One region of the Shewanella sp. SG44-2 genome, then DNA from elsewhere that is predicted to be linked to it. Evidence: predicted binding sites of a transcription regulator. Region 1 holds the regulator's gene; each other region holds the start of a gene.

Region 1 (3,217 bases):
GTTTAAAACCAAAAGATTCAAAGTTAATCACTAACTCTTTATCAACACTGCCTAATAATATTTGCCTAACTTGGTCGCTTAATTCGTAGATATTTAGTGCAGAAGTGTCGATGTAGTGATCAACAATTTTTGCGATCGGCTCGAGTAAACGGCCTTCTAATTTGATCGCTTCTTGCAGTGAAATATGATTTTTAGATAATGGGTGCAATCGACGTGTTTCGCTGTAACGTTTAAGCAATACTTTGTCATTGGAATTTAAAAAGAAGCTGATAATTTCAGTGTCATTCTCAAGTAGTGCCAATTGGTCTTGAAGCACTTTACCTTGTTCTGCAATGTTACGAACATCAACACTAATCGCAACCAAATCATTGCTGCCCTTAAGCTGGGCTAATAATGTGCCAATAAGTGGTAAAGGCAAATTATCAACACAATAATATCCTAGGTCTTCTAATACTCTCAGGGCAACGGATTTTCCTGAGCCTGAACGTCCCGATACTATGACAAGTTTCATGCAGTAATAACCTGATAAAGTTCTGTTGCGTCGTGAGTTTTGCGAAGCTGTTTCAATATTTGCTTATCGCTTAACTTTTGGGCCATGCTTGATAACGTGCCTAAATGTTGTTGGCACTGGTCGGCAGGTACTAACAAAGCAAATAAAAGATCCACGGGCTGCTTATCTATTGCATCAAAGGCAATGGCTTCTTCACATTTAATAAATATCGCGATAGGGTGATCGATGGTCGTTAATCGACCATGAGGTATCGCAATGCCATTTCCTATACCTGTGCTACCCATTTTCTCTCTCGCTAACAGGCTTTCAAAAACCTCTTGCGAAGACAGGGTTGGGTACTGGGCAGCGACTAAATTGCTGATGAGTTCCAGTACTTTTTTCTTACTGCCCGGTGTGGCACAGGTAGTGCATTCCGGCTGCAGAATGGTACAAAGTTCCATCGTTAGTGTTTTGTATTCTTCTCTTTGTGTTTAATTACCTGACGGTCGAGTTTATCGATCAGGGCGTCTATTGCAGCATACATATCAGTATTTTCTGACATTGCAAAAATCTCTGCGCCATTAACGTTGATTTTAGCTTCTGCTTTTTGTTGTAATTTTTCTACATTGAGCACAACGTGTACATTATGGATCTGATCGAAGTGCCGTTCAAGCTTTGAAAATTTACCTTGGACGTATTCACGTAAAGATTCTGTGATTTCGACATGATGTCCAGTCAGACTTATTTGCATAAAAAATCCTCCATTGCCTAGTAGGTTATAAACTCTTACGTTGGTTTGAGGGCGGGATCATCATTGCTTCACGGTATTTTGCAATCGTACGACGCGCAACGTTTATGCCCTGTTCTGCCAGAAGCTGAGCCATTTTACTGTCGCTCAGTGGTTTTTTCTGGTTTTCTGCGGCAACCAGCTTTTTGATAAAAGCACGAATGGCTGTAGATGAGCATTCCCCGCCATCGTCAGTACTGACATGGCTAGAGAAGAAGTATTTTAGTTCAAACAACCCTCGTGGGGTGTGCATATATTTTTGTGTGGTGACTCGTGAAATGGTCGATTCGTGCATCTCTACTGCTTCCGCAATATCATTGAGCACCATAGGCTTCATGGCTTCTTCGCCATATTCAAAAAAGCCTTGCTGAAATTGTACAATGCAATTTGCCACTTTAAGTAAAGTATCGTTGCGACTTTCAATACTTTTAATAAACCATTTAGCCTCTTGCAGATGGCCTCGAATAAATTGACTATCCGACGGGTTTTTACTGCCTCTAGCCATGGCCGCGTATTGCTGATTAACACCAATTTTAGGCATGTTGTCTGGGTTTAACTCTACAACCCAGCGGCCATTTTTCTTTAATACAGTGACATCGGGAATAACGTATTCATCATCCATTGGGGTAATTAATAAACCAGGACGAGGATTGAGTGTCTGAATTAGAGTGATTGCGTCACGTAATTCATTTTCTTTTAGTTTTGTTTTACGCATCAATAATCTGAAATCACGGCCAGCAATTAAATCTAAATAGCCTTTAATTAACAAACGAGCATTATCGATATGTGGTGTGTCGTTAGAGAATTGTGCTAATTGAATAAATAGACATTCACTTAAATCACGTGCAGCAACACCAACAGGGTCAAAGTGTTGAACGCGTTTTAATACCGCTTCAACTTCATCAAGTTCCACATTTTCATCACCCATGGCTTCAAGAATATCTTCGGTACTTTGGGTTAAATAACCGCGTTCATCTATGGCATCAATAATGGCGGTGGCAATGGCGAGATCAGTGTCTGAAAATGGGGTAAGATTTTTTTGCCATTCTAAATGTTCGTACAAACCTTCGGTCGTTTCACCTTGAAAGGGCATGTCGTCATCGCGCATGCTCGCACTGCCTGAACCTGACATTGGTGAGGCTGTGTACACTTCGTCCCATGTGGTATCCATGGCTAAATCATCCATGGTTTCTTTGGTCATGGATTCTGCAATGTCGACAGTGGAAGTGTCTTTTTCGACATTAACAATGCTGTTGTCACTAAAGTCGGTATCCGCTTGGTCGCGATTTTCCTTTAAGGAGTCTTTTGCTTCAGAAAACTCATCTTCTATTTCAAGTAATGGATTTGAATCTAATGCTTGTTGGATTTCCTGCTGTAGCTCCAATGACGATAATTGCAGTAAGCGAATGGCTTGCTGCAATTGTGGGGTCATGGTTAAGTGTTGACCCATTTTAAGTTGGAGTGACGCTTTCATTTACCGCTTATCCCTAGATGATTTTCAATAAAAATGACAATCTCGAAACTGTAATGGATTGCCATATACATCAATGACATTTAACGTTGTTTAGGTATCGTTCAATGAAATGAGTTAGCTAGACTAAAGGCCAGTAAAGTAACTATAGCTTGAATTGTTCACCTAAGTACACAGCACGAACTTGTTGATTACTTAATATCTCATCAGGTGTGCCTTCGGCGATTAAATTACCCTGGCTAACGATATAGGCCCGCTCACAAACGTCTAGCGTTTCACGTACGTTATGGTCGGTAATTAATACCCCTAAACCGCGATTTTTAAGTTGTTGGATGATTTTTTTAATGTCGATGACCGAAATAGGATCAACACCAGCAAAAGGCTCATCAAGCAAAATAAATTTTGGATTAGCAGCTAAAGCGCGCGCAATTTCAACTCGACGACGTTCGCCACCCGATAACGACATGCC
Region 2 (3,217 bases), on a different contig from region 1:
GTATCCATATTGGCGCTATGATTAATAAATGACTTCCAAGCGCCAGTATAAAAATGCTTACCCGAGACAAACATTATCCCTAAGGTGAGCACACCAATTGCGCCCCAAACCAGCTGTTGCATTGGGCTGGTAACGGTCATTTCACCAATCAATAAACCATAGATCATCAGTGGAATACCCACTGCTAATGCAACGACTGTGTGTTTGATTAAGCTTTTATAGTAGGCAGCATCGGCCTGTTCTTTCTCATCAATGGCATCTGCACCACCTTGATCGTTAATCACAATTGCGTGGTAACCGGCTTGCTCAACAGCATCAAGTAAACGAGCAACGTCAACCTCTCCGGTGACCATCACACTGCGATCAGCAAAGTTCATTTCAGCCTGCTCTACTTGCGCGACGGTTTTAAGGGCTTTCTCAATTTTGCCAACACAGCTGGCACAACCTGCACCCTCTATCAATAATTGTGTTGTTGTTTGGGTATTCATCACAAAGACTCCTTATCACTAACCTGACAAGGGGTTTCATGGTTTGAATCAAATCCCTCAATTAAGTGGCAAACCATGTTACCGGTGGGTGCCAACGCTGGCAGATTTTCCCACTCACTTACGGCTTGAGTCAGCTTATTACGTAATTTTAGGGTTTCATTGAATAGTATTTCAGTTTCGGCCAACTTTTGGCTAATAAGCTGCTTCACCATGGTACAAGCGCTTTCACCGTGATCCGTTTTGGAAAAAATCACTTTAATTTCATCCACCGAAAAACCTAAGTTTCTGGCACTCATAATAAATCGCATCCGCGACACTTCTTTGTCACGATAAAATTTATAACCATTGCTAGGCGATTTTGTTGGGGCGAGCAGGCCGATTCGGGTGTAAAAACGAATTGTGTCTGTGGTAACACCCAATAACGTCGCGAGTTCACTGACTTGCATAATCACTCCTTGGGGTAACAACTGTATTGAAAAATAAGATCTACATAAATAAATCTACTGAGCATATGCAACGACTGTAAACCTATGTCTTACACCCATGTCAAGCAGCTAGCAACCCTGAAAATAAAAAACGCCAATATGATCACTCATGTTGGCGTGGATACTTGCTATACAAATCATCTAAAACTGAGTGCGAACTCCCTGGCCACTTAAGCCATTGGCACGTTCGCTAATGGATCATTCGCTGATAGATTATTGATCCCAATCAGGGCTAAAATCTGGCGCAGCTACACGATGATTTCGATCTAATTTATCGATTTCCGCCATGTCTTCAGACGGAAGCGATAACGCTAATGAGGCCATATTAGCTTGCACATTTACCAGCTTAGTTGACGATGGAATGGTCACATAACCTTTTTGACGCATCCACACTAATACCGCTTGAGCGGGTGTCATTTGATGCTTTTTCGCAATCGCGACAATAGTGTCATCAGTTAATACCGCACCATAGGCAAACGGCATATAACCTGTCACCATAATATTGTGTTGCTGACAGAATTCGACCAGTCGGTTATTTTGCAAATATGGATGTACTTCAATCTGATTGGTAAATATTGCGTCTGCACCTAAAATCTCAATCGCTTGTGTCATCTGGGCAATCGTGAAATTAGACACGCCAATACGCTTCGTTAAACCAGCATCTTGCACTTCTTTTAATGCTAGCAAATACTCGCGCATGGGTACGGAATCATCACGTAAGGGCCAATGAATCAGTAACAAATCCACATAGTCGGTTTGCAATAAAGCCAAGCTGTCATGCACGCTTTGAATCAGTTGGTCGTGGGCAAAGCGATCTGTCCACACCTTAGTGGTGAGGAAAATATCAGCTCTTGCGATACCCGATGCGTTAATTGCATCACCAACTTGTTTCTCATTGGCGTAAATCTGAGCGGTATCAATGTGGCGAGAACCCTGCTTTAGCGCCATTAACACTGAATCAAATGCCAGTTGATCTTTAAGTCTGAAGGTACCTGTGCCTAACAATGGAATAGTGGTCATATTGTCTTCCTAAAAACGGTATCTGAACCAACACTGTGCGCCAACTAACAACAGAAATAAACCGTCAACCAAGCAAATCTGTTTTGCTCAAACTGCAAATATCTACACACGATTAAATTGAGCCCTTAGTTATAAGGTTAATCTTGGTTGAATAAACTCAATAAATGCAGAAATACGTCGCGCCACAATAGACGATTTGTAATACACCGCATTCACTTGTTCACGTTCTATGTGAGTAAACTTCTCCGACTGAAGTATGGGCACTAACCGACCCGCCGCGAGATCATCATTAATCATAAAACTTGAAAGACACGCAATGCCATTACCTGCCAGTGCTAGTTGACGCAAGGTTTCTCCATTGCTGGTGCTGATGGTAGGGGTAATAACATCGCAACCTTTTAGCGGCCAGTGATTCAATATTTTAGGTTCGGTAAACCCAAGTAACTCGTGGCAAGCCAAATCAGACACTTTTTGTGGCACACCTCTACGCGCTAAATACTCAGCGGAGGCAACAATATGTAAGGCACTTTTACCTAATGGTCGAGCATGCAAGGTTGAGTCTGCCAGCTTACCGATTCTAATGGCCACATCGGTTCGCTTTTCGAGTAAATCGACGTAACCCTCGTTCGAGGTCAATGCTAATTCAATGTCTGGATAAGCGGCGCGAAAGTCTTTCATCAAAGGCACTAATTGATGAAACACAAACGGACTTGCCGCGTCCACACGCAAACGTCCTTGCGGTAGTTCACCACGACGTACGAGTTCATCTTCTGCGCGTTGTAATTGTTGTAATCCACCCCGAACAGATTCGACAAATTGGCGGCCTTCATCGGTTAACTCAACACGCCGAGTGGTGCGATTGAGAATGGTGACCCCGAGCTGTTGCTCTATTTTACTTACCGCGCGTGACACTCGTGCAACCTGAATATTGAGTGCATCGGCCGCTGCAGAAAACCCGCCGCAGTCGACCACCATCAGCAATATATCTAAATCATCTGAACGCGTAAGCATGCATACCTCATCTTGTGCTGTGTCGATCTAAAGAGTCGCTCTAACATCATTGTTTATTGCATTTATAGCAAAAGTCATTTGCTAAACATACTGTTTTTAACAACATATGTCTAATCAATAATGACGCCCATCAACTGACTGACACATTTATCGCGACGGTAAATCCTAGCGACAACCTAAGAGGAACACATTATGCCGTTAGCTTTACTCGCA
Region 3 (3,217 bases), on a different contig from region 1:
AGGTTTACAAGGTGAAACCGAGTGTAATCCAAGAGTGGCTACCACGATAACTGTCGTCAACGGACAGACAGATAATATAGCGGTATCGAGCTTATCTATCCCTACGTTATTAGAAGGTTTTTCTGGTGCAAAAGTGGGCCAAGCTGAATTGTCTAGCGACATTCTTGCGCTTTTATGGCGCGAACAAGAACCTTTTTCTGCTGATGCGCTGACATCATTAATGTCACGCACCATGATTGAGCAAGCATTTAGCAGTGTTACGGCCACTTTGGCTACTGTGCTGCTATTACTTAGCCGTAAATCAGCTATGACGGAACTCAATACAACTGCAATTATTACAACAGAACAAGCAGTTAATTTAAGCCAACAATGTTGGACAAACCGTTTTAATACAGCAGATAGTCCACTAAAACAATGGCAGAACAGGGAGTTGTTATGCGCAGTTTAATATTTTGTGACTCGAGTTTCTCGGCCGTTCCAGTAGTCGATTGTGAAGTTGTACAGTATCAGGCTTGTTTGGCTGCGTTTGGACATGTCACGGTGCTGACTTCTGTAAGCCAAGTTGAGCAACGATTACACCAACAAACATTTGATACCTTGTTGATATTAACCGACACATTGCACGCTCAAATCCAAGCACTAATCCAACGTACATTAACAAGCAAGCCTATGGTAATAGTTGTCAATGCCAAAACATGGCAGCAGACAGCATTAACCGAGTTACTTGATTGTGGTCGCATCACTTTTATTCCAGAAATATTAAGCGTTAACCGCTTAACCAGTGTTATTAGTTTGGCTCAAGCACGTTTTGATGCAGCCAGTAAAACGCTAGCCGAATTTAAGAGATTGGATGATGAAATTCGCCGCATTAAATTGCACAGTCAAGCAAAATTAATTGTTATGGCGCAAGGATTTGATGAAGCGAAAGCACATCAAATTATTCAACAACAAGCGATGCAAAAAGGGTTGTCTTTGGCACAAATGTCGGCACAAATTATTGCAGTGGCCAGTCCGCAAAAAAGTCAGGTATCACCAGTCACTTTAGCAATGAGCAATGATGGTGCGCCTCATGTTGGTGCGGTTATCCCTAAAGTGGACATGCAATTGTAAAAACATAAAGGTTGTTGAGTTTTAATTTATTCTGAATCAAGTAGTTATAGTTTTTTATTTGTTGGCATAGAGCCTGCAACATCACAGTATGATACTGAATGTCGATAATGGTTTTAATCCATTTAGATTCAAACAGTAAAATTTAAAAAATCGGGATTGTAACTGGCAATGGCGCCAACTCTTTAAGCGGAGTTGGCGCCATTTTGCGTTTTACGGTCCAAGGTATGAAGGAGTTGGATATGGCAGTCTCAAAACCCAAGTTAGTGGTCGTTGGTAATGGCATGGTTGGTCATCATTTTATTGAGCAATTGTGTAGTTTAGGACTCAATAAAACGTTTGACGTACACGTGTTTGGCGAAGAGCCGCGTCCAGCTTATGACCGAGTGCAGCTGTCAAAATATTTTGAGACCGGTAGCGCGGATCCATTGATGTTAACCAGTGCGCAAGATTATCAAGATTGGGGCATTACGCTTCACTTGAATACACCTATTACGGCAATTGATATTGCCGCCAAAACGGTGACCAGCGCGCAAGGTGACCATTATTCTTATACCCGTTTAGTACTTGCAACGGGATCATTTCCGTTTGTACCACCGATACAGGGTAACGATCGCGCTCAGTGCTTGGTGTATCGCACCATTGAAGATCTTGAGGCGATTCAAGCTGCAGCCCAAAACAGCCAAGTTGGGGTGGTGGTTGGTGGAGGACTATTAGGCCTAGAAGCCGCCAATGCCATGATGCAGCTTGGGGTAAAAACTCACGTTGTAGAGTTTGCGCCTCAACTGATGCCCGTTCAGCTAAATGATAAAGCGGGTGAATTACTGTGCAGTAAAATCGAACAGCTCGGTGTGAGTGTACATACCTCAAAAGCGACTACTGCGATTATCGACGGTGAAACGGCAATACACCGCATGACCTTTAATGATGAGTCTTATCTTGAAACTGACATGATTGTGTTTTCTGCCGGTATTCGTCCACAAGATTCATTAGCTCGAGTTTCAAATATCTGTATCGGTGAACGTGGCGGCATTGAAATTGACGATTACTGTTTAACCTCAGCGCCTGATGTTTACGCCATTGGTGAGTGTGCGTTATGGCAACAAAAAATATTTGGTTTAGTGGCACCTGGTTACCAAATGGCCCGAGTGGTCGCTTCGCATATTGCTTCATTAACATCTAATAGCGTGTCGCAGTCATTCACTGGCGCAGACATGAGTACCAAACTTAAATTATTGGGTGTTGATGTGGCCGCTATTGGTGCTAGCCGTGGTTTTGATAACGCACAGTTTGTTGAGTTATCTGATAACCAAGCGGGTATTTATAAAAAATTATGGTTAGACGAAACCGGTAAATTTTTAAAAGGTGCAGTGCTGATTGGTGATAACAGCGATTACAGCCGCTTGCTCGATAGCTATTTGTCTCAAGACGAGATTGAAGGTTCCGCAGTTGAGTTATTGCTAGCCGGTGCAGAAAACGAAGCCGATTTAAAAGACACTTCTATTGTGTGTTCTTGTCATCAAGTGACCAAGGGCGACATTGTTGAAGCCGTGACCGCTGGCAATCATAAAATGGCTGAAATCAAATCATGTACTCGTGCAGCATCGGGTTGTGGTGGTTGTGCACCGTTAGTTCAAAAAATTATTGATCAAACCTTACAAGCAGCAGGGCTCGACTTTAATGCTGGGATTTGTGCCCATTTTGATCATGACCGACAAGCCTTGTATCACTTATGTCATGTCGAAGGCATTAATGATTTCAATACCTTAATCACTCTGCATGGCAAACCTTCAGCCAGTGGTCACGCATATGGCTGTGATATTTGCAAACCTGCAGCCGCGTCCATATTTGCCAGCCTACAAAATCATTATGTGCTGGATCAAAATCTGGGTCATGTGCAATTGCAAGATACCAATGATGCTTACTTAGGCAACATCCAAAAAGACGGCACTTATTCTATTGTGCCGCGAGTCGCTGGTGGTGAAATCACTCCAACTAAACTTATCGCCATGGGCCAAATTGCTCAAGAATATGACCTCTATACCAAGATAACGGGTGGCCAACGCATTGATATGTTTGGTGCAACCTTGTCGCAGCTACCCGAAATTTG
Region 4 (3,217 bases), on a different contig from region 1:
TAGAATCGCGTAGTCCAAGGGTTAACACCTGCGATAATGCGGCTGCGGCATTACTGTCGTTGATAATATCAACCTCGGCTATTGCTGGTGCGACAGAATGGTTCACAACAAACTCGGAACCGAGATGAACACGGCTAATGCTAATAATGCTGGCATGACGCCCTTGCTCGCTAATAGCCCTTAACGCAGCACGGCTGAGTAAGTGTTCTAACTCGCGCACATTGCCTGGCCAATGGTATTGGGTTAACTGCTCAATCGCTGTTTGTTGCAATCTTAGTTTCGCGACGCCAAGCTGATGTTGGCTTTTTTCTAAAAAATAGCCTGCTAGTAAAATAACGTCTTTACCACGCTCGCGTAATGGTGGCACAGGTAAAGGATACACACTCAAGCGATGATATAAGTCAGCCCTAAAGCGACCTTCTTTGACTTCTAACTGTAAATTACGGTTAGTTGCGGCAACAATTCTGACATCCACTACGATGATGTTATCGCTGCCGACACGTTGAATTTCACCATTTTGCAACGCACGTAACAACTTAGCTTGCACGGCAAGCGGAAGCTCACCCACTTCGTCTAAAAATAGCGTACCACCATCGGCTAATTCAAAGCGGCCACGGCGATCACTAACCGCACCAGAATATGCGCCTTTTACATGACCAAAGAGTTCACTTTCAACAATGCTTTCTGGCAATGCAGCACAGTTAATTTGCACTAACGGTTGCTTACTACGACGTGATTGCTGATGAATACTTTTGGCAACCAGCTCTTTACCCACACCCGTTTCGCCAGTGATTAATACGGATAGATCGCTGGCGGCAACGGTATTTATCTCTGACAATAAATCCGTAATTGCGACACTGTTACCAATAATACTCGACGGGCCAGCTGTCGCTAACATGCACTGTGCCACTTGATGATTACGTTCCACTTGCACTTCTAACGCTTCAATATGTTCACTGGTACTAATCGCAGCGGCCACAGCGGCAATATAAGCACGGGTTTCGGTTGGGTTAAGCGAATCAAAGCTACCGGCTTTCATGGCGTCTAAGGTTAAAACGCCCCACGCTTTACCATCGATATAAATAGTACTGCCCATGCAATCATGCACGTGTAATTGTTCACTGCCATCATCGACTAAACCGTCGTAGGGATCGGGCAGCGTTGAGTCGGCATCAAAGCGGGTAATATGTGGGTTAGCTAAAATTTGCTGTAAGCGTGGATGGTGGTTAATCGAAAACTGTCTGGCGAGGGCTTGCTGCTTTAGCCCTACAACGGCTACTGGCACTAAATGATCATGTTTAAGTTTCAACAAGGCCACTACGTCGCATGGGATAGCGCGCTGAATCGCTAAAATCAGCCGTAAGTAACGCTCCGATTTTATCAGGTCACGATTTAAGTCTTCTACAATGTCGATAAAGGGAACAATATTCATAACAAGTCAAATTAACCCAATTTAGGTTAATTTGACATATATATTGATCTAGGTCAAATTAACCTTTATATAATTTATCCTTTATAAATCAGTTTGATAAACATTGGCACGTTATGTGTAATGTCTGCATATACAAGGTAATTGATTGAAGCTTATCGCTATTTTACTCCCTAAGAGGAATCACGAATGTTAGACACTGCAACTGTTCAAATAATTAAGGCCACTGTTCCCGCGTTACAACTGTACGCCAATGACATTACCAGCCATTTCTATCCATTACTGTTTGCACAGCATCCTGAAGTATTGCCTTATTTCAATCAAACTAACCAAGGTAAAGGTACTCAACCTAAAGCACTTGCTAACGCTGTGATTGCTTATGGTGCCAATATTGATGCGCTCGGTAACCTAAGCGAAGCCGTCAGTAAAATCGTTCAAAAGCATGTTGCATTAGGCATTTTACCTGAACAATATGACGCTGTTGGCAGTTGTTTAATACAAGCTATTAAAGCCGTGCTCGGTGATGCTGCAACAGACGAAGTGATTGATGCTTGGACCAAGGCTTACGGCCAATTAGCCAACATATTGATTGCGGCGGAAGAATCAATTTATACAGCGAAAGAGCAACAACAAGGTGGCTGGCGTGGCGAACGTGACTTTATTTTAGTCAAACGTGTAGATGAAAGCTCAGTAATTACCTCATTCTACTTTCAACCATTTGATAATCAAGGGTTACCGAGCTTTGAAGCTGGGCAATTTCTGACCTTGGTATTTGATGATATCGACGGTGTATCAATGCGCCGTAATTACAGCTTATCTGACTCTACAGGCAAAGATTATTTAAGAATTAGCGTCAAGCGTGAACCTAATGGTGTGGTATCAAATCACTTACATAACAACATTCAGCTAGGTGATAAAGTGAAACTACGTGCCCCAAGTGGCGATTTCACTTTACGCAAAAATACCAAACCGCTAATTTTACTCACTGGCGGTGTCGGCATTACTCCTGCGATTAGTATGCTCAATACTGAAGCAGGTTCAGGACGTGATATTCGCTTTATTCATGCGGCCATTAATAGTGATGTCCATGCGTTTAAACACCATGTAGATCAACTTGCCTCAACACATGACCACATAAAGCCTTTGTATGTTTACAGCCAGCCAGAACAACATTGCCAGCCTCATGCCACTGGGTTCATTGACGCATCATTGATTGCAGAGCAGCTACCAGCAGACCGCGATGTAGAATTCTATCTGCTTGGCCCTACTGGTTTTATGAAAGCAGCATTGGCCATTGCCACCAGCTTAGGTGTACCAGCAAGCCAAATTCATTATGAATTCTTCGGTCCAGCTGAATCGTTAACAGCTTAATAGCCCAACAAACCAGTGAGATAAAAAAGCCCTGAGCGTTAACTCAGGGCTTTTTAGTTTTTGATAAAAACGATTAAACCTTTGAATTAGAACGGGATATCGTCATCCTAATCTTCTCTTCTCAATAATTTAATACTCAATTAGCTTAAATAAACTGGATTGCGCACATGGTCAAATCATCCTGAAATTCAGAAAAACCACAAAACTTTTTCATTTTTTGCTCAAGATATTCCAGCATCGCCTCGGGTTCGTCGGGTGCTGCGCTGATGGCTTTTTCTAAGCGATCGAAACCAAATAATTCTTTGTGAGCATTTTGTGTTTCGATGACCACATCGGTATACACAAATAAGATATCACCCACATCAACACTGACCCGGTAAGTATCCCAGTTTTGCTCACGCAGCACCCCAATAGGAA

The links. Region 1 encodes sigma-54, which starts transcription at its own class of promoters, with help from an activator protein. Its sites were predicted from a motif close to GTTGGCACGNNNNTNGNNT; they were not measured.
Region 2: a site for sigma-54 is predicted at 2,007-2,025, ahead of dkgB (2,5-didehydrogluconate reductase DkgB). Genes of this name have one in related genera too.
Region 3: a site for sigma-54 is predicted at 1,171-1,189, ahead of nirB (nitrite reductase large subunit NirB). Genes of this name have one in related genera too.
Region 4: a site for sigma-54 is predicted at 1,535-1,553, ahead of hmpA (NO-inducible flavohemoprotein). Genes of this name have one in related genera too.

What each region holds. Positions count from the first base shown of each region.
Region 1 covers NZ_JACJEU010000026.1:39,324-42,540, reverse strand. The annotation lists gene rapZ (RNase adapter RapZ) at 1-511, opposite strand, end outside; gene ptsN (PTS IIA-like nitrogen regulatory protein PtsN) at 508-951, opposite strand; gene hpf (ribosome hibernation promoting factor) at 954-1,241, opposite strand; gene H5181_RS16315 (RNA polymerase factor sigma-54) at 1,267-2,751, opposite strand; gene lptB (LPS export ABC transporter ATP-binding protein) at 2,894-3,217, opposite strand, start outside.
Region 2 covers NZ_JACJEU010000006.1:200,363-203,579, forward strand. The annotation lists gene H5181_RS07065 (heavy metal translocating P-type ATPase) at 1-488, opposite strand, end outside; gene H5181_RS07070 (MerR family transcriptional regulator) at 488-934, opposite strand; gene dkgB (2,5-didehydrogluconate reductase DkgB) at 1,187-1,993, opposite strand; gene H5181_RS07080 (LysR family transcriptional regulator) at 2,123-3,004, opposite strand; gene H5181_RS07085 (MFS transporter) at 3,197-3,217, shown strand, end outside.
Region 3 covers NZ_JACJEU010000024.1:19,726-22,942, forward strand. The annotation lists gene H5181_RS15610 (glycosyl transferase) at 1-448, shown strand, start outside; gene H5181_RS15615 (ANTAR domain-containing response regulator) at 436-1,110, shown strand; gene nirB (nitrite reductase large subunit NirB) at 1,350-3,217, shown strand, end outside.
Region 4 covers NZ_JACJEU010000004.1:72,830-76,046, reverse strand. The annotation lists gene norR (nitric oxide reductase transcriptional regulator NorR) at 1-1,432, opposite strand, end outside; gene hmpA (NO-inducible flavohemoprotein) at 1,619-2,800, shown strand; gene H5181_RS04295 (PP2C family protein-serine/threonine phosphatase) at 2,946-3,217, opposite strand, start outside.